DNA from 4 places in the Streptomyces sp. NPDC050658 genome. Region 3 is predicted to be linked to each of the others. Evidence: riboswitches for the same ligand, from Rfam matches in the RefSeq annotation. Region 3 holds a riboswitch; each other region holds the start of a gene.

What was found. Region 3 has a riboswitch for cyclic di-AMP ahead of ACIBKX_RS16835 (C40 family peptidase). Riboswitches for the same ligand answer to the same signal wherever they lie in the genome.
Region 1: linked by a shared signal. The riboswitch ahead of ACIBKX_RS21320 (M23 family metallopeptidase) and the one ahead of ACIBKX_RS16835 (C40 family peptidase) in region 3 are both predicted to bind cyclic di-AMP.
Region 2: linked by a shared signal. The riboswitch ahead of ACIBKX_RS39650 (LysM peptidoglycan-binding domain-containing protein) and the one ahead of ACIBKX_RS16835 (C40 family peptidase) in region 3 are both predicted to bind cyclic di-AMP.
Region 4: linked by a shared signal. The riboswitch ahead of ACIBKX_RS30625 (M23 family metallopeptidase) and the one ahead of ACIBKX_RS16835 (C40 family peptidase) in region 3 are both predicted to bind cyclic di-AMP.

The regions. Positions count from the first base shown of each region.
Region 1 is NZ_JBITGM010000006.1:20,326-25,021, reverse strand. Features, by position in the region: gene ACIBKX_RS21335 (alginate lyase family protein) at 1-454, shown strand, start outside; tRNA gene ACIBKX_RS21330 (tRNA-Met) at 522-595, shown strand; gene ACIBKX_RS21325 (PP2C family protein-serine/threonine phosphatase) at 771-1,934, shown strand; cyclic di-AMP (ydaO/yuaA leader) riboswitch at 2,156-2,302, shown strand; gene ACIBKX_RS21320 (M23 family metallopeptidase) at 2,314-3,396, shown strand; gene ACIBKX_RS21315 (aldo/keto reductase) at 3,607-4,551, shown strand; gene ACIBKX_RS21310 (PrsW family intramembrane metalloprotease) at 4,552-4,696, opposite strand, start outside.
Region 2 is NZ_JBITGM010000020.1:2,102-6,797, forward strand. Features, by position in the region: gene ACIBKX_RS39640 (nuclear transport factor 2 family protein) at 1-123, opposite strand, end outside; gene ACIBKX_RS39645 (LysR family transcriptional regulator) at 220-1,212, shown strand; cyclic di-AMP (ydaO/yuaA leader) riboswitch at 1,784-1,940, shown strand; gene ACIBKX_RS39650 (LysM peptidoglycan-binding domain-containing protein) at 1,945-2,673, shown strand; gene ACIBKX_RS39655 (hypothetical protein) at 2,761-3,327, shown strand; gene ACIBKX_RS39660 (hypothetical protein) at 3,360-3,494, opposite strand; gene ACIBKX_RS39665 (cytochrome P450) at 4,389-4,696, opposite strand, start outside.
Region 3 is NZ_JBITGM010000004.1:266,549-271,244, forward strand. Features, by position in the region: gene ACIBKX_RS16820 (Ppx/GppA family phosphatase) at 1-975, opposite strand, end outside; gene ACIBKX_RS16825 (ATP-dependent Clp protease proteolytic subunit) at 1,127-1,762, shown strand; gene ACIBKX_RS16830 (hypothetical protein) at 1,770-2,078, shown strand; cyclic di-AMP (ydaO/yuaA leader) riboswitch at 2,448-2,619, shown strand; gene ACIBKX_RS16835 (C40 family peptidase) at 2,623-3,096, shown strand; gene ACIBKX_RS16840 (DUF6328 family protein) at 3,196-3,690, shown strand; gene ACIBKX_RS16845 (LysE family translocator) at 3,736-4,365, opposite strand; gene ACIBKX_RS16850 (LysR family transcriptional regulator) at 4,482-4,696, shown strand, end outside.
Region 4 is NZ_JBITGM010000010.1:221,468-226,163, forward strand. Features, by position in the region: gene ACIBKX_RS30610 (GNAT family N-acetyltransferase) at 1-568, opposite strand, end outside; gene ACIBKX_RS30615 (HPr family phosphocarrier protein) at 706-987, shown strand; gene ACIBKX_RS30620 (GntR family transcriptional regulator) at 1,173-1,856, opposite strand; gene ACIBKX_RS30625 (M23 family metallopeptidase) at 2,071-2,871, opposite strand; cyclic di-AMP (ydaO/yuaA leader) riboswitch at 2,884-3,046, opposite strand; gene ACIBKX_RS30630 (pitrilysin family protein) at 3,278-4,666, opposite strand; gene ACIBKX_RS30635 (pitrilysin family protein) at 4,663-4,696, opposite strand, start outside.

The DNA of each region.
Region 1 (4,696 bases), on a different contig from region 3:
GCCGCTTCCCGTCTCGCCCGAGGGCAGCGGAATCAACACCCCCGAGCAGCTCCAGAAGTACTGGTTCGGCCAGAAGACCTTCACCGACGGGATCTCCCAGGAGACCTGCCGCAACTTCAAGCACGCCAGCTACTCGCTCGCCGCCACCGCGCACATCGCGGAGACCGCCTGGCACCAGGGCGTCGACCTGTACGGCGAGGTCAAGGAGCGGCTGCGGGCCGCGCTCGAATTCCACTCCAAGTACCAGCTGGGCGCGAAGGCACCGAAATGGCTGTGCGGCGGGAAAGTGCAGCGCGACATGGGGCCCGACACCGAGGTCGGGCTCAATCACCTGGGGCAGCGGCTGAAGCTGGATCTTCCGGAGACGGAGAAGTTCACGGAGCGGCGGCGGCCCGAGGGCACGGACGATCTGTTCGTGGCCTGGGAGACCCTTACGCATGCCCAGAACGCGTGAGCCGCGCCCCTGCCGGTTAACCGGTTCGCTTTTACCCCGCCACATGGCGTACTGTTCATTTCAACGGCGCGGGGTGGAGCAGCTCGGTAGCTCGCTGGGCTCATAACCCAGAGGTCGCAGGTTCAAATCCTGTCCCCGCTACTAAAGACCGAAGGCCCGGATCCAGATCTTGGATCCGGGCCTTCGGCGTTCTCCCGTATCCCCCACGTTTCATCCGATCGGCCCACACCGCTCGCCGCCCGCCGCCGCTCCGGGAAGCCTGGACAGGTGCGGTCATGGGGCTGGTCCCGGGCGCGGACTTCGGCGGGAGACAGCGGTGGGGCAGCGAGAAGGACGTCCGAGGGAAGGCCCCGACGTCCGGCACGAGCGGGCCCTGGTGCGGCTCCTGCCGTGGCTGCTGCTCGTCATCGGGGTCGTGTACGACGTCTCGACGCCCCCGGAGTTCACCGCGGCTCCCCTCTTCACCGCCGCCCCGCTGATCGCCGCCCCCTTCTACTCGCTGCACAGCACCAGCCTCATCGGGGCCGCCTCCTGCGCCGCCGTGCTCACCCTGCACTTCGGCAACAGCACCACGACCGACGTGGAGGCCGTCACCGAGCTGCTCACCGTGGTGACCGTCGCCGTGCTGGCCGTCCTCATCAACCGTGTCGTACGCAGAAGCGACGAGCAGCTGGCCTCCGCCCGTTCCATCTCCGAGACCGCCCAGCGCGCCGTCCTGCCGCAGCCCGACCACCGGATCGGAGGGCTCGACGTCGCCGCCCGCTACGAGGCCGCGGAGGCCGACGCCTTCATCGGGGGAGATCTGTACGCCGTCCAGGACACCCCGCACGGCGTACGGCTGATCGTCGGCGACGTACGCGGCAAGGGGATGGGCGCGGTGGCCGCCGTCGCCGTGGTCATCGGGGCCTTCCGCGAGGCGGCCGAGCAGGAGGCGACGCTGGAGGCGGTGGCACAGCGGCTGGAGCGGGCGCTCGCGCGGGAGGGCACGCGGCGCGAGGGACTCGACGCGTTCGAGGGGTTCACCACGGCCGTCATCGCGGAGATCCCGCACGGCGACGGAGTCATCCGCATCGTCAACCGGGGCCATCCCGAGCCGCTGCTCCTGCGCGGTGACGGACGGCTGTGCGTGCTGTCGCCGGGGGAGCCCGCGCTGCCGCTGGGGATGGGTGACCTGGGGGCCTGGCCGGACCGTGCCGACGAGGCGGAGTTCCCGCCGGGGGCGATGCTGCTGCTCTACACCGACGGGCTCTCGGAGGCGCGGGACATCCGCGGCGAGTTCTACAACCCGGCGGCCCGGCTCGGCGGCCGGATCTTCCCCGGCCCGCACGGACCGGACGTACTCCTCGCGACGCTCGTCGAGGAGGTGCGCCGGCACACGGGCGGCGGCGGGACCGACGACATGGCGCTGCTCGCGGTTCGGCGGCCGGAGGCGCCGGACGCCGGGCCGGGCCCTGGGGACGATGTCACGGGCCGTGACTGAAAGACACCACTCCGCATAACAACTGACGTACTGTCAAGGAGATGTGAAGGTCCGGTGGGCGAAAAAGTGCGGCCAACTCGCCCCGTTCCGGCCCTCGGTGTCCCGTTAAGTACAGGCCAAAGGCGTTAACGATCAGTCGGAACGGCTTGGAATACGGCACCGCTGTCTATTAACGTTCGATAACGCAGCGCGGTCGTCCCAGCCGTCACTCGAGGCGGCTCCGTGCGCACGCGCCTAATCCCGAAAGGGAGCCGGGGAACCACCAATTGGGGTGAATCGGGCATCTGTGCATCCGTGCCAGATGTTCGTAGGAGACCTTCCTGCTCCGAACCCGTCAGCTAACCCGGTAGGCGAGAAGGAAGGAAAGGAGCGCGCCCCAGTGGCGTCCAACCGGCCTGCCCCCCAAGCCGTTTACGTACCGAATGACGACGAGATCGGTGCGTACGACGAAGAGCCCTGGGAGGAGTGGAACCCCACCGAGGAGTCCATTCGTCCCGTCCGCGGCAGGCACCGCGTCCACAAGAGGGGCGGCGGCGGACTCGCCCGCAGCTCCACCGTGCTCGGCGTGGGCGTCATCGCCGCCGTCGGTGCGGGCGGCATCGCCACCGCGCAGGGCGGCAAGCCCCCGGTCTCCATCGAGATGCCGGACATCTCGGCCGTCACGGACTCGCTGCCGGAGGCCAAGTCGCTTCCCGGCGTGGGCTCGCTGATATCCGATGACTCCGACGAGTCGGGCTCCTCCGGCGAGGGCGTCGCGAGCGCCACCCCGCTCTCCGTCGCCGGCGTCAGCGCCGAGGAGGCCCAGCAGGGCACCACGGGCGCGGGCGAGGCGCTGCGGGCCCGCATCATGGAGCAGGCCGAGAACCAGCAGGACCAGGCGGACGACGCGGTCCAGAAGGCGGCCGAGGAAGCCGCCGTCAAGAAGGCCGCCGCGCAGGCCGCCGCCGAGCAGTCCGCGGCCGAGAAGAAGATCGCCGCCGCGAAGGCCGCCGCCAAGAAGAAGGCGGAAGAGGAGGCCCGGCGCAAGGCCGAGGCCGAGCGCCTGGCCAAGCTCGCCAAGAGCTACACCCTGCCCCTCGCTTCGTACACGCTCACCAGCACCTTCGGTCAGCCCGGCTCCATGTGGTCCTCCGGCTACCACACCGGCCTCGACTTCGCGGCGCCGACGGGTACGCCCCTCAAGGCGATCCACACCGGCACCATCAAGGAGGCCGGCTGGGCGGGGGCGTACGGCTACCGCACCATCCTGGAGCTCGAGGACGGCACGGAGATCTGGTACAACCACCAGTCCTCGATGAGCGTCAGCGTCGGCCAGAAGGTCACCACCGGCGACACCATCGGCCGCGTGGGCGCCACCGGCAATGTCACCGGGCCGCACCTCCACCTGGAGATCCACCCCGGCGGCGACGACACCGGGGTCGACCCGGCGGCGTGGCTGCGGGGCAAGGGTCAGTCCCTCTGAGGAAAAGCCTCTGACCGAGGGCCGGTCCCTCTGAGGAATCCCCTCTGGTTGAGGGCCGGTCCCTCTGCGGCACCCCATCAACTCCGGCGGTCCTGGCGGCAACCCCCCGACGTCAGGGCTGCCGGCTTCGCATGCCCACGAGCCGAGCCGGTGCGGAACTCGGATCCCGCTGTACGGAATGCCAGCCTCCGTAGGCGTGTTGAGCCCCGTATGACTTCTCTACGCAAGCTTGGCCCCTCCGACCTCGAGGTCTTCCCGCTCGCCCTGGGCGGCAACGTCTTCGGCTGGACGGCCGACGAGGCGCAGTCCTTCGCCGTGCTCGACGCCTATACCGCGGCGGGCGGCAACTTCGTCGACACCGCCGACGTCTACTCGGCCTGGGCGCCGGGCAACAAGGGCGGCGAGTCCGAGACCGTCATCGGCAACTGGCTCCGCGCGCGCGGCAATCGCTCCGATGTCGTCGTCGCCACCAAGGTCGGCGCCCACCCGGACTACAAGGGCCTGTCCGCGAGCACCATCAAGTCCGGTGCCGAGGAGTCGCTGCGCCGTCTCGGCACCGACTACATAGACCTCTACTACACGCACTTCGACGACCCGAGCGTCCCCGTCGAGGAGATCATCGGCGCGCTCGACGAACTGGTGAACTCCGGCAAGGTGCGCGCCATCGCCGCGTCCAACCTGACCGCCGAGCGCCTCCAGGAGTCCCTCGACTTCTCCGACCGCGAGGGCCTCGCCCGCTATGTGGCGCTCCAGCCGCACTACAACCTGGTCTCGCGCGACACCTACGAGGGCTCGCTGCAGGACGTCGCCTCGCGCTCCGGCCTTGCCGCCGTCCCGTACTACTCGCTCGCCTCCGGCTTCCTCACCGGCAAGTACCGGCCGGGCGCGCAGGTCGACAGCGCGCGGGCCGAGGGCGCGGGCAAGCACCTGGAGACCGAGCGGGGCGTGCGGGTGCTCGCCGCCCTCGACGCGATAGCGGCGGCGCGCGGCGCCGAGGTCGCGACGGTGGCCCTCGCGTGGCTCGCCGCGCAGCCGACCGTGGCGGCGCCGATCGCCTCGGCCCGTACGGTCGAGCAGCTGCCCGCGCTGCTCGCGGTGGCGGAGCTTGAGCTGACCCCGGCCGAGATCAGCGCTCTGACGACGGCTTCCGCCTGATCAACGCCGGTAGGGCGGGTACGGGGTCTGGTACGCCGGATACGCGGCCCCGTACGCGGGGTAGGCCGGCATCGGCTGGGCGTAGGCGTAGCCCTGGGGGCCGTGCGCCGGATGCGCTCCCTGTGCGCCGTAGTACCCGTACGGC
Region 2 (4,696 bases), on a different contig from region 3:
GTCTGGTGTGCGCCCTGAGCGGGTCCAGCCGGTGACGTGCCAGCCTTGGGCGGCCAGTCGTGTTGCGATCGCGGTGCCCATCCGGCCCAGGCCCAGGACGGCGATCGTGTGCGGTGTGGTCATGTGCGTCACGGTGGTGGATCCGGATGGTTGCGACAAGCGCAGGTGTCGCATGGCTGTTCTGCGTGGTTCGCATATCGGCTGTTCATACTGGGCGGCATGGATTTGACGGTGTGGCGGACCTTCGTGACGGTGTGTCGGCTGGGGTCGTTGTCGGCGGCGGCTGCCGAGCTTCATCACACGCAGTCGGCGGTGTCCCGGCAGATCGCCGGGCTGGAGCGGCAGGTCGGTGTGCCGTTGATGGAGCGTCATGCGCGTGGTGTGCGTGTGACGTCGGCCGGTGAGGTGTTCCGGCGTCATGCTCTGGTCACGCTGAACGAGGCCGATCGGGCGGTCCGGGCCGCGCGGGATACGGGTGAGGGGGGTTTGGGTCGGGTGCTGGCGGTCGGTGCGACTCCTTCTCTTGCCGCGGGGGTTGTTCCGGAGGCTCTGCGGGCTTTGCTGGAGCAGGGTGAGGCTGTCCGGTGGAGTCTGTTGCCGGGGCTGAGTGCTTCGCTGTACGAGCGTGTGGTTGCCGGTGATCTCGATGTTGCCGTGGTGACGGATGCTCCGCCGGGGCTGCCTCATGATCCTCGGGTCGAGCATCGGTTGCTGGGGCTGGATGCGATGGTCGTCGCGCTGCCGCTGGGTCATCCGCGGGCCGGGGGTGGGCCGGTGTCCATTGAGGTGCTGGGTGATCAGACGTGGGTGGAGGACAACGATGGTTCGGCGGCGTTGTTGCGTCGGCATGCCGCCCGCGCCGGGGTCAGTGCCCGTGTCGACCTCGCTGCGGCTGATCTGCCCGGCAAGCTGGCTCTGGTGGCGACCGGTCATGCCATCGCGTTGATTCCCGGGGTGCTGGCGGGTGCGTTGCGGGCCGATGTCACCACGGTGGGTCTGGTCGATCCTCCGGCCCGCGGTGTCTACGCGGTCATGCCATCGGGTGATCCGCATCCGTGCGCGGCGGCTCTGGTCGGTCGGCTTGCGGGGGCTTTTGCGGCGGCCTGTCCGGAGGGGGTCGTCGGTGGGTCGGTCGGCGTCGCCTCGCCGTGTGGGGACCGGTCCAGGACTCAGGTGGAGGCCGGTGTGGCTCCTTGGCAGGGGCTGCGGTGATCAGGTGGCACGGTTGTGTACATCCTGGTCAGGGGGTGGGGGTGCCGCGGTGCTCGGGAGCGGTCGGGAAGCGTCCGTGCGCCGGGGGGGTGCCACTGCTGGTGGGCGCGCGGTTGCAGCGATGTCGGTGCGTGTGTCAGCGGTGTGGTCAGCCGCCGATGGGCTGGGCCTCTTTTTTCATGGATGACAACATCCGCCGTATGTCCGATTGATTCGGAAATTGGCTTTGGGTGTGCTTGGTGATTTATGCGGGTTTTTGCTATGACTAGCGCTCTACGGGTGGGATGGCGCATCCCTGGGGGCTTCGGGTCTTATATCTGGTTGCATTTCGTTCGGTGAAACGGGTCACAGCGGCGGCCGTGCTTCCGGCGTCCGGTCGGCGTCATTTCCGTTGCGTGCAAAGAAGTTGGGATTCTCGATCATGCGGGGGCGGGGGTTTCCGGTTGTCGGGGGTTCGCTTTGGTCGTTTCTTTTGCAAATTTGGGGCTTGTTTCGTTTGGGTTTTCTCGCCTAGCGTCACCGTCGATCCGGGCGGAACGCCGAATCCTGCCGCCGGCCGGAAAGCCTTTTACCTTCCCATTCACTGACTCGCGCCCGGCAGGAGCGGGGGACCCAGGTAGGCCGCCGGTCCGGTTTCCGGAGCGGCTCGGGGTGAAGTCGCTTTCGCGGCGGCCGGACATCTCCCGTCCGAACCCGACAGCTCACCTCGCAGGCGACGGAGAGGAATTCGTCATGCCCGCAAAGGGAAAGCACCGTCGTCCCAAGTCCGGTTCGTTCAGGCGGGGTATCGCCGTCGCAGGCACGGGTGGGGCCGTGCTCGTTCTTCCGGTCCTGGGTGCGACCGCTGCCGGTGCGGCGCAGGCCCCGGCGGCCAAGCCGTCCGCCGCCCCGGGGAGCTACGTCGTCGTCCCGGGCGACACCCTCACCAAGATCGCCCGTGAGCACTCCCGGCACGGCAGCTGGAAGAAGCTCTATCAGGACAACCGGAGCGTGCTCGGGGATGATCCGCGGCTGATCCGGCCGGGGGTCAAGCTCGCCCTCGGCGCGGAGGAGGGGGCCGGCTCGCGGGGCTCCTCCGAGCGGGCCGATCGTTCCGAGCGCAAGAGCACCGCCCAGCCCGCCGCGGCCAAGAAGGCGTACGCCGACAACCTCGACGGGTGGATCAGGGAATCGCTCGACATCATGGCCCGGCACGGCATCCCCGGCAGCTACGAGGGGATCCACCGCAACATCATGCGCGAGTCCTCCGGCAACCCGCTGGCCATCAACAACTGGGACTCCAACGCCGCCGCGGGCACCCCCTCCAAGGGACTCCTCCAGGTCATCGGCCCCACCTTCGACGCCTACCACCTGCCCGGCACCTCCACCGACAGCTTCGACCCCGTCGCCAACATCACCGCCGCCTGCAACTACGCCGCCGACCGCTACGGATCGATCGACAACGTCAACGGCCCCTACTGAGCCTCATCCGGGCCACCGCGCGGCATGGCGGCGGGCCGCGGGGGCGGTGCGCCGGGATGCTGAGGGCCACACCAGGCAGGAGAGGCCATGGACCAGCCCGGCGCGCGCCGCCATGTTCCCGACCAGTCCGGCGTCATCGGCATCGCCCTCGGCGCCGTGCTGACCGCCGCGCTCGCCCAGGGCTCCTGGCAGTGGTTCGCCACCTACATCGGCGTGACACTGCTGGCCGTGCTCCTGTGCCTCTACCGCAGGCCCGCCTGGACACCCGGCCTGCGCTCCGCCTACACCGCGAACCTCGCCGCCTACTGCCTGGTCCTCGGCCTGTGCGCGGCGATCGCCCTGGCCCCCCTGCTGCAGCGCTGGGCCTGGCTGTTCCCGATGCCGGGCACCCGCGCGCGGTGTCCCGCGCTGGGCGCCTACGAGAGCATCCGCACCGAGGCCGCCCTCGCCGGCCTGGCCGGCCGCGACCCGGCCGCCCTGGCCCGCGCCCAGGACATCCACCGCCACGACGCCGTCGCCGACTGCCTGTCGGCCACCACGACCCTGTGGCTGCCGCTGTACGCCGTCGCCGTCGCCGTGCTGGCGGGGGTGGGCATGTGGAGCGCCGACCGGATCCGGGCCGGGCGCCAGGGCCTGGCGGACCGTCGGGGCTGAGCGGGCCTTTGCACCGGCACGCCGGTGGGGGGTCAGTCGATGCCTCGGACGATGTGCGGCTCGTCCGCGACCGCCGCGTCGTCGTCCGCGCCGGCCAGCCGCAGCGGCGGCGCATAGGGCGAGATGGGTCGGAATGGCCTGCTGTAATCCGCCGGCTCGTCGTTCACCGGGTCTCCCTTCGTCGGGGTACGCCGCCCCGGACCGCGCCCGGGGCGTTCCGATCCGGCCAGCGTGCTCCCGTCCGGTCGAGAACCGCTCAAGACCCGCCGGAAGCCCGGTCGGGGATGTCTCGGGTGCGCAGCCGTCAACTCCCGTTTCTTGCCGGTGAGTTGGGGTGGATGGCGTGTGCGCACGCAAGTCGGCCGCCGTGCGTCGCGGAGGTGCGGACGCACAGCGGCCGATCCGACCGCCGGTGAGTGCCGCTCGGGGTGGAGCGGCAGCGCTCGATGGCCTTGTGGGCCGGTCGCGTTCACCGTGCGGACATCCGTCCCGCCGGCCGGATCCCGGCGCGGCAGGCAAGTCAGATATGGGGCGGAGGGGGCTGGTGTGGTGCGGGAGGTCTTTCCGGTCCCGCCGGATCGCGGCGGTCCGGGCAAGTGCCTCCGAGGCGGCAGCCGGCCGGTCGCGGTGGCGGGCGTCCGGTGTCACCGGTGCCCGGCCGCTCCGCCGGTATCGCTGCCTGCCTCTGCCTTCCCGTGCAGGTTGATGCTCCGACTCTGCCCGCCCCCGTTCGAGGATCGATTGACACCCGGTCAGGTTTCGGTCGACGGCCAGTCGGCCTGTGGTTGAGGGGGGCTGGAGCGGGCCCGCCCGCCCGCCTGCCCGCCTGCCCGTCTGCCCGGAGGCCGGCACGGCTGCGGCCGCCGCGTCCGCAGGCAGACACGACGGCCGGTCGGCCGTCCGTCGCGGGCGCGCCGCTGACGGACGTACACAGAAGAGACGTACAGAAGAGAGGCAGGGCATGCCGCGGCCCGGCGGCGCGGCACTGGCCCGTCCGCCACCGCACACAACGGACGGACCAGTGCCGCACCCGCCGGGCGCGGCGTTGCGGACCTGTGGTGCTACCAGGTCACCGGCAGGCAGTCCAGGCCGTACACCAGGCTCTCGTGGCGGAAGGGCAGTTCCTCGGCCTTGCCCACCAGGCGCAGGTCGGGCAGGCGGGAGAAGAGCGTGGTGATGGCGATCTCCACCTCGCGGCGGGCCAGCGAGGCGCCCGCGCACAGGTGGGTGCCGAACCCGAAGGCGACGTGCCGGTTCTCGCCCCGCTGCAGGTCGAAGTTCTCCGGGTCGGGGAACGCCTGCGCGTCGTGGTTGGCCGCGGGCACGGCCAGGATCACCAGTTCGCCCACCGACATCTTCGCCCCGGAGT
Region 3 (4,696 bases):
CACGGGATCGTCGCAGGGGTCGGTGTCACGTCCCGACACCTGGTCCCACCACTTCCCGCCGTCCTCGATCTGTCGCAGCAGCACTCCTTCGCGGATGGCCCAGGGGCAGATGGTGACCTGCTTGATGCCGGTCAGTTTCAGCGCGGTGTGTCCGACGACCGCTCCCGCCAGGCTCTGCAGGGCCCGCGGCGCGGAGACGCCCGGCAGGCCGGACCGCTCGGCGGACGGCAGCGTGGCGAGCAGGTCGACGCAGCGGCGCAGGTCGCCGCGGGCCAACTGCCGCTCGGCGAACGGGCCTTCGCGGCCGGGCGCGCACCCGGCGAGGCGGCCCAGCTGCTGGAAGGTGCGGGAGGTCGCCACCGCGGTCCGCGGCCCCTCCCAGCGGATTCTCGCGGCCACGTCCCGCAGTTGGTGGCGCACCTTGCGGCGCAGCGCCTTCACGCTCTGCTCGTCGGGCGGGTCCTCGGCGCCGAAGAACTCCCGCGTCAGCCGCCCCGCGCCGAGCGGCAGCGACACCGCGTAGTCGGGCAGCCTGCCGCGCCCGAAGGCCACCTCCAACGAGCCGCCGCCGATGTCGAACAGGGCGAGCGGCCCGGCCCGCCAGCCCATCCAGCGCCGGGCGCCGAGGAACGTCAGCTCGGCCTCCACCTCGCCCGGCAGGGTGCACAGCGGGATGCCCGTCTCCGCCCGTACCGCCCGCAGGACCTCCAGCCTGTTCGGCGCGTTGCGGACGACCGCCGTGGCGAAGGCGAGCGGCTCCGTTGCGCCCCATCTTCTCGCGGTCTCGGCGGCCGCGGAGACCGCTCTGACCAGCTGCCGCACCGATTGTTCGGGTATCGCCCCCGCCGGCTCGACCTGTTCGGAGAGCCGCAGCCGCCACTTCGCCGTGTGCACCGGCAGTGGAACCCCGTCCACCGCGTCGGCGACAACCAGACGGACCGTTCTCGAACCCACATCCACCAGACTCATTCGCATGTCACGCCCTGTACCCCAGACAACTGCCGTCAGTCACCCGGCCGTTCACCCAAGCCCGCGTCGATGCCGCACGCGTTACGTACGTCCTGTACATTTTATACAAGAAGCCTCGGGCCGCGCATCCGGCCCCGGTGATGAGGAGTGACGCGCCATGAACCGACCGTCCGCCCGATATGTCCTGCCCGAGTTCACCGAGCGCACCAGCTCGGGGAAGCGGACCCTCGACCCGTATTCGAAGCTGCTTGAGGAGCGGATCGTCTTTCTGGGCACCCCGATCGACGACACCTCGGCCAATGACGTGATGGCGCAGTTCATGCACCTCGAATATCTGGCGCCGGACCGCGACATCTCGCTCTACATCAACTCCCCCGGCGGCTCGTTCAGCGCGATGACGGCGATCTACGACACGATGCGGTTCGTCACCTGTGACGTGGAGACGACCTGCCTGGGACAGGCCGCGTCGGCGGCGGCCGTGCTGCTCGCCGCGGGCACGCCCACAAAGCGCTCCGCCCTGCCCGGCGCACGGGTGTTGATCCATCAGCCGTCGATCAGCGAGCCGATCCAGGGCCAGACCTCCGACCTCGCGATCCAGGCCGACGAGATCCTGCGCACCCGCTCGCTCCTCGAGGAACTCCTCGTACGGCACACGGGCCAGAGCCCCGACCGCATCACGGCGGACATCGAGCGGGACAAGATCCTCGACGCCCCGGAGGCCGTCGCGTACGGCCTGATCGACCGGATCGTGCCGAGCCGCAAGTCCTCGGCGCGCGTCCCGGACGCGAGGTGAGCCGTCGATGCTGCCGCCCGAACTGCCGCCGCTGCCCGCACTCACCCGCGCCGAGGGCGAGTTGATCGACCGCTATCTCGAAGTGGTCGATCTGCTCGGCCGGATCAATCCGGCCCGCGCCTCGGACACCTACGGCGGCCTGCGCGCCGCCCAGGCGCTGGTCTCCAGCGCCACAGCACTGCGCGACGCGCTGACGCTCATGCACCAGCGGGGCGAGAGCGCCGTGCACGCACCGACGTTGGCCCGCGCGCTGCGCGTGCTCGACGGGGAGCGGCGTTCCTCCCGCGTCACCGTCCCGCCCCGGCAGTCGTCCTGAATCCCCCTGAATCCCCCTCAAGTCGGCTGCCCCGCAGCGCAGTAGCCGTCCGGGGCGGGTCTTAAACGGACCAGACGGGCTACCTCGTTCGGCGTAGCAGGTCCTCGTCAACGGAGTCGGCCACAGTTGCGCCAGAGGTGTACGCGAGGGCCGGAATGTCTCCTTCCGGTGCTGGTAGAGCGATCGTCGAGGCCCGCGAAGGGTTGCCTTATCCGACGTTGTCCACCCGAACGGTTCAGCCGTGAGGAGCCTCACAAAACGCCGTTTCGGCTCGGTTTTCGGGCTGTTGACGGGTCAAGATCCCTTCCGACGACAAGCCCCCGCCACAGCGGCGGGGCGGTCCGGGCGGACGCCGAGTCCTGCCGCCGCCCGGATGACCGGTCGACATCGGTGCACCGGCAGGAGTGGAGGACCCAGGCACGACGGGCCCGTCCGGACGTCCGGACAACGGCCCTTGGGGTGAAGCCGCAGTACGCGGCCGGGCAACTTTGTCAGCCCGAATCCGACAGGTCATCCTTCACAGGCGGCTGACGAAGGGTTGCGCATGACCGCGCTGAATCATGTTCCGTCGCTGCTCACCAGGGCCGGCTCCGCCTCGGCCCTCACGCTCGCCGTCGTCGGCGGCACCCTCGTGGCCCCCGGGCTCACGACGGAGGCCCAGGCCGCGACACACGGGACGAAGGCCCTGAAGATCGCCGCGGCGAAGAAGGGCTCCCCGTACCGCTACGGAGCCGCGGGGCCGAACCGGTTCGACTGCTCGGGCCTGACCCTCTACTCGTTCAAGCGGGCGGGCAAGAAGCTGCCGCGCACGGCCGCACAGCAGTACAACAAGACCCGGCACATCTCCGCGGCCAACCGCACGCGCGGCGACCTGGTCTTCTTCCACTCCGGCCGGAACGTCTACCACGTCGGCATCTACGCCGGTAAGGGCCGCATCTGGCACGCGCCCAAGTCGAACACCGTGGTCCGTCTGGAGAAGATCTGGACCAAGAGCGTCTGGTACGGCAGGGTCCGCTGACCCGGCGCCGGGCGAGGGACGCGGCCGTCCCGGCTGCCGCGTCGCCCGCCCGGCGCGCCCACCGCGCTTGGCGTCGCGCGACACGGATACTCGTGCGCCATGGCCGACAACAACGGCTCACGCGCCGCTCACGACAGCCGCCACGAGACCGACTTCGAACGCGCCGACCGCAACTTCTCGGAGATCCTCCAGGAGTTGAGGGTCACACAGACCGGGGTGCAGATCCTCTTCGCGTTCCTGCTGACCCTCGCCTTCACCCCGCGCTTCCCGTCCCTGGACACCGTGCAGCGCGCCACGTACGTCACGACGCTGCTGCTCGCCGTCCTCGCGGCCGCCCTGTTCACGGCGCCGGCCGCGGTGCACAGGGCGCTGTTCCAGCAGCGTTCCAAGCCGCTGATCGTGCGGGTCTCCTCGCATCTGGCGCGGCTCGGCATGGCGGTCCTGATGTTCGCCCTCGCCGGTTCCGTGCTCCTGGTCGTGGACGTGTCGGTGGGCCGCGTCGGCGGGGTGATCGCGAGCGCGGGCACGCTGGCCGTGTGCGCGGGCCTGTGGGGCGTGCTCCCCCGCCTCGTACGCCGCTCGGCACACTCCTAGGTCACGCTCGGCGCACTCCCAGGTCACGCTCGGCGCACTCCCGGGTCAGGCGACCAGCGCCTCGACGAGCAGCACGGAGCCGAGCAGGGTCAGCGCTCCTCCGGTGGCTCCCTCGATGGCACGGGCGGTACGCGGTCTGCGCAGCCAGCGGCCCAGCCGGTCCACCAGGAGCGCGACGACCGGGAACCACACCAGGGCGAGGGCCACGATGATCGACGCGAGCAGCAGCGTCCGCGGCATCGCCGGGCTGCCCGCGGGCACGAACTGCGGCAGCACGCTGAGGAACGTGATGGGCGCCTTGGGGTTGAGGGCGTTGGTGAGGAAACCCTGCCGCAGGCTGCCGCCCGCACCCTGCGGTGCCTGGCCCACCCGCCCGTCGGCTCCCCGCCGCTGCCGCACCGCCGAGCGCAGGGCGCGGCAGCCCAGGTACAGCACATAGCCGCCGCCGACGATCTGCAGCGCCCGGAAGAGGGCGGGGACCGCGGCGAGCACGGCGGCGACCCCGGCCACCGCGAGCGCCGTGTGCACCAGGAGCCCGCCCGCGACACCGATCGCACAGACGACCCCGGCGCGGCGGGAGGCGAGTGCGTTGCGCACCACGACGGCGAAATCGGCGCCCGGCATGGCGACCATGCCCGCGGCGACTCCGGTGAAGGCGACCAGTTGTGCGTCCATGCCTCCACCCTGCCGTTCTTCTGCCTTCAGCAGGTATGTGGAATATCCTGGGCCTGCCTTAAGCAGCCGTTTACTCTCCTCCCCCCACGTCCGCACCGGGAGACACCGGAGACTCCATGTACGACCCGACGCGGCTCGCCGCACTGGTGGCGGTCTCCGAGGCCGGTTCGATCACCCGCGCCGCCGAGCGTCTCGGCTACACCGTGCCCGCCCTCTCCCAGCAACTGGCCAAGCTGGAGCGGGAGGCGGGGACCGCGCTCCTGGTGCGGCACCACCGCGGGGCGCGGCTGACCGGCGCGGGAGAGCTGCTGCTCGCGCGGGCCCGCCGGGT
Region 4 (4,696 bases), on a different contig from region 3:
AGCGGTCGGTCGGCTCCAGATCGAATTCGAGGCGTACGACACCGTCCTCGAAGCTGCGCTTCTGCTGGTACCCCGCGTCCGTGAACACCTTGATCATCTTGGTGTTGGCGGGCAGCACCTCGGCGGCGAAGCGCCGGATGCCGCGCTCCCTGGCGACGGCGGCGATGTGTTCGAGGAGCGTGGAGGCCACTCCCCTGCCCTGGTGGGCGTCCTGCACGAGGAAGGCGACCTCCGCCTCGTCGGCGGGCGCGCTCGCGGACATGCCGCGTTCGTCGATGCGGTCGAAGCGCACGGTGGCGATGAACTCGCCGCCCACCGTGGCCGCGAGTCCCACCCGGTCCACGTGGTCGTGATGGGTGAAGCGGTGCACGTCCTTGGCGGACAGGCGGGGGTAGGGGGCGAAGAAGCGGTAGTACTTCGACTCGTCCGAGACCTGCTCGTAGAAGCTGACCAGACGGTCCGCGTCCTCGGCCGTGATGGGCCTGATCCGGGCCGTTCCCCCGTCTCGCAGCACGACGTCGGCCTCCCAGTGGGCGGGGTATGCGTGCCGGTCCGACGGGGTCTGCATGGGGCAAGCGTACGGGTCGCGCGGCCGTCTTGGCCGGGTACCGTCGACGGGAGACGGACCTGCGGCCGGCGGAGCACTCGCGACGGCATGAGAGACTGGTCTAGACAACTGTGAGACACCTGGAAGGGCAGCAACACATGGCTGAGCGCCGCGTCAACGTCGGCTGGGCCGAGGGCCTCCACGCCCGACCCGCCTCCATCTTCGTCCGCGCGGCCACCGCCGCCGGCGTCCCCGTGACGATCGCCAAGGCTGACGGCAACCCCGTCAACGCCGCTTCCATGCTCGCGGTGCTCGGCCTCGGTGCGCAGGGCGGCGAGGAGATCGTGCTCGCCTCCGACGCCGAGGGTGCGGACGCCGCCCTCGACCGCCTGGCGAAGCTGGTCGCGGACGGCCTCGAGGAACTCCCCGAGACCGTCTGACGACGACTGCCGTACGCGCACGCGGAAGGGCCCGCCCCGTAAAAGGGGGCGGGCCCTTCCGTGCATTCGCAAGAAAGCCCGGACGCCCTTCACGGGAAATCCCGGCCGCGCGCAGCCAAAGGTCGCGAAATCAGGGCAGCGGAATTAGCCGCCCAATTGACACCTCTTTGTATACGGCGCCCTCGTTAAGTCTGAAGGCTCACCGTGTTTACGGCATGTTGCGAATCCCTCACGCCCGCCCGCGGCGGAAATCGCAGCCGGTGCGCCGCCGTCGCCCGTTCCGTGTGCTGCGCGGTGAGCGCCCTGGCCCGTTCCGCGTCCCCGCGGGCGACCGCGTCGACGATCCCGGCGTGTTCCGCCCAGGACTCCGCGGGCAGAGCGGGCGATGCGACGACGTACATCCAGGCGATCTTGTGCCGGAGCTGGGTGAGCAGGGCGGTCAGGCCCGGGCTGCCGGAGGACTGGGCGAGCGTCTCGTGGAACCAGCCGCCCAGCGAGCGCAGATCCTCGCTCCCGCCGCGCCGCGAGCGCTCCTGGCCGAGCCTGACGAGACCGCGCAGGACCTTGAGATGGGCGTCCGTGCGGCGCTGGGCGGCGCGAGCCGCGGCGAGCGGCTCCAGGAGCATGCGGATCTCCAGGAGGTCGGCGGCCTCCTGCTCGGTCGGCTCCGCGACGCACGCGCCCGCGTGCCTGCGCGTGACGACGAACCCCTCGGCCTCCAGGGTGCGCAGCGCCTCGCGCACCGGGACGCGGGAGACTCCGTAGCGGCGCGCGAGCAGTTCCTCGGTGAGCCGGCCGCCCCGTTCGTAGACACCGGAGACGATGTCGTCCCGAATGGCCGTGCATACCGAGTGCGCGGGAATGCGCATGACTGACCTCCGCCTTAATCCCCACGAAACGCGGTCGATTGACGCTCGTTCAGTGACTCTATTGCAGAGTGACAGAATTTCCGACGGCGGGCCGGAATCCATGGATATTTTTTGGCCAAAGGCAGGGCTGGAGGGCCGGAAGACCGGAAGTGCCGGAAGACCGGAACGGCGAAAGCCCCGGCTCGTGACGAGCCGGGGCTTTCGGAGAATGAGATCAGACGTTGACGCCGTGCGACCGGAGGTAGGCGACCGGGTCGATGTCCGAGCCGTAGTCCTCGCCGGTGCGGGCCTCGAAGTGCAGGTGCGGGCCGCTGGAGTTGCCCGTGGAGCCGGAGAGGCCGATCTGCTGGCCCGGCGTGACGGCCTGGCCGACGGTGACGCTGAGGGACGACATGTGGCCGTACTGGGTGTACGTGCCGTCGTTCATCTTGATGACCACGTTGTTGCCGTAGGCGCCGCCCCAGCCGGCCTCGACGACGGTGCCGGAGCCGACCGCGTGGACCGTGGTGCCGGACGCGGCGTGGAAGTCGACGCCGGTGTGGCTGCCGGAGGACCACATGGCGCCGCCGGTCTGGTAGCCCGTGGAGACGTACGAGCCGGTGATCGGGGAGACGTAGCTGTTCAGGCGCTTGCGCTCGGCCTCGCGGGCGGCGCGCTCCTTGGCCTCGCGCTCCTTCTTGGCCTTCGCCTTCGCCTCGGCCTCCGCCTTGCGCTTGGCCTCGGCGGCCTTCTTCTTGGCGGCCTCTTCGGCCTTCTTGGCGGCAGCGGCGTCGTCGGCGGCCTGCTGCTGGGCGGCGGCCTGCGCGTCGATGCTCGCGGCGAGCGAGTCGCCCACGGAGATGGCCTGGGTCAGGCCGGTGGCCTCGACCGCCGCGTCGTCGGCGGCGAGCGCCGGAGCGGCCAGGCCTCCGATGACACCGGTGGTGGTGAGGGCTGCGACGCCCGCCACGTTCGCGGTGGTACGCGTGAGGCGGCTCGGGCGACGGTGCTTCCCGGTGGCACGGGTGAACGCCATGAAGCGGCTGGTCCTTTCCTTCCCTCTCGCCTACCGGGTTAGCTGACGGGTTCGGAGCAGGAAGGTCTCCTACGGGTTCCTCGCCTGGCGGCAAGGTGCCCGATTCACCCCAGGGGACATGTGGGTCCCCGGCTCCCCTGGCTCGCGCCGTACGGGGACTCGGCGATGACTGTCCGGTGCCGCGGGTGCGGCGTACTGCATGACGAACAGTCGGACCAGACGCTAAGCGGGGCGTCTTTCCATCGCCAAACGGATCAGAGGTTTTGTAGCGCACGCCACAGGTCAGACACGTAACCTCCATGTCAATTCGGACATATGAGGACCCCAGTGGCCAATTCTCGCCACTGGGGTCCCGTTATGTCCTGACTGTCACTCAGCCCCTACCGGCACCGGTCCGTGCCGGAACTCAGCCCGTGACCACACTCACTTCGCCGATGCCGAGCGCCTTGACGGGCTCCTCGATCCGCGCCGCGTCGCCGACGAGGATCGTCACGAGCCGGTCGCCCGGGAAGGCGTTCACGACGGCGGCGGTGGCCTCCACGGTGCCGGTCGCGGCCAACTGCCGGTACAGCTGCGCCTGGAAGTCGTCCGGCAGGTGCTGCTCGACCTGGTCGGCGAGGGTGGCCGCGACGGACGCCGCCATCTCGAACTTGAGCGGGGCCACGCCCACCAGGTTCTGCACGGCCACGTCGCGCTCGGCGTCCGTGAGGCCTTCGGCGGCGAGAGTGCGCAGCACCTTCCACAGGTCGCCGAGGGCCGGGCCCGTCGACTCGGTGTCCACGGAGCCGCTGATGGCGAGCATCGCGGCGCCGGTGCCGTCCGGGGCGGAGCGCAGCACCTGCGCGAACGCCCGTACACCGTAGGTGTATCCCTTCTCCTCGCGCAGGACGCGGTCCAGACGGGAGGTGAGGGTGCCGCCCAGGCAGTACGTCCCGAGGACCTGGGCGGGCCAGACGCGGTCGTGCCGGTCGGCGCCGATACGGCCGATCAGGAGCTGCGTCTGGACGGCTCCGGGGCGGTCCACGATGACGACGCGCCCGGTGTCGTCGGCGGTCACCGGCGGCACCGGACGCGGCTCGGCCGTGCCGCCCGTCCAGGCGCCGAGGGTGTCGGCGAGGACGGCGTCCAGATCGGTGCCGGTCAGGTCGCCCACGACGACGACGGTCGCCGTGGCGGGACGGACGTGCTTCTCGTAGAAGGCGCGCACCGCGGCCGAGTCGATGGCCGTGACCGTCTCCTCGGTGCCCTGGCGGGGGCGCGACATGCGCGAGGTGGCCGGGAAGAGCTGCCTGGAGAGCTCCTTGGCAGCGCGGCGCGCCGGGTTGGCGGCCTCGTGCGGGATCTCGTCCAGGCGGTTGGCCACGAGGCGCTCGATCTCGCTGTCCGCGAAGGCGGGGGCCCGCAGGGCGTCGGCGAGCAGGCCGAGCGCCTTGGGGAGCCGGGAGACCGGGACTTCGAGGGACACCCGGACGCCGGGGTGGTCGGCGTGTGCGTCCAACGTGGCGCCGCAGCGGTCCAGTTCGGCGGCGAACTCCTCGGCCGAGTGCTTGTCGGTGCCTTCGGTGAAGGCCCTCGCCATGATGGTGGCGACGCCGTCGAGGCCCGCGGGCTCGGCGTCGAGCGGCGCCTCCAGGTGGATCTCCACGGCGACGACCTGCTGGCCGGGGCGGTGGCAGCGCAGCACCGTGAGGCCGTTGGCCAGCGTGGCGCGCTCGGGGGCGGGGAAGGCCCAGGGCCTGGCGGTGCCGGCCTGGGGCCGGGGGTGGAACTCCATGGTCGCGACGGCCTCGGTCACTTCGCCGCCTCCTCTTCCTCTTCGGTGCCT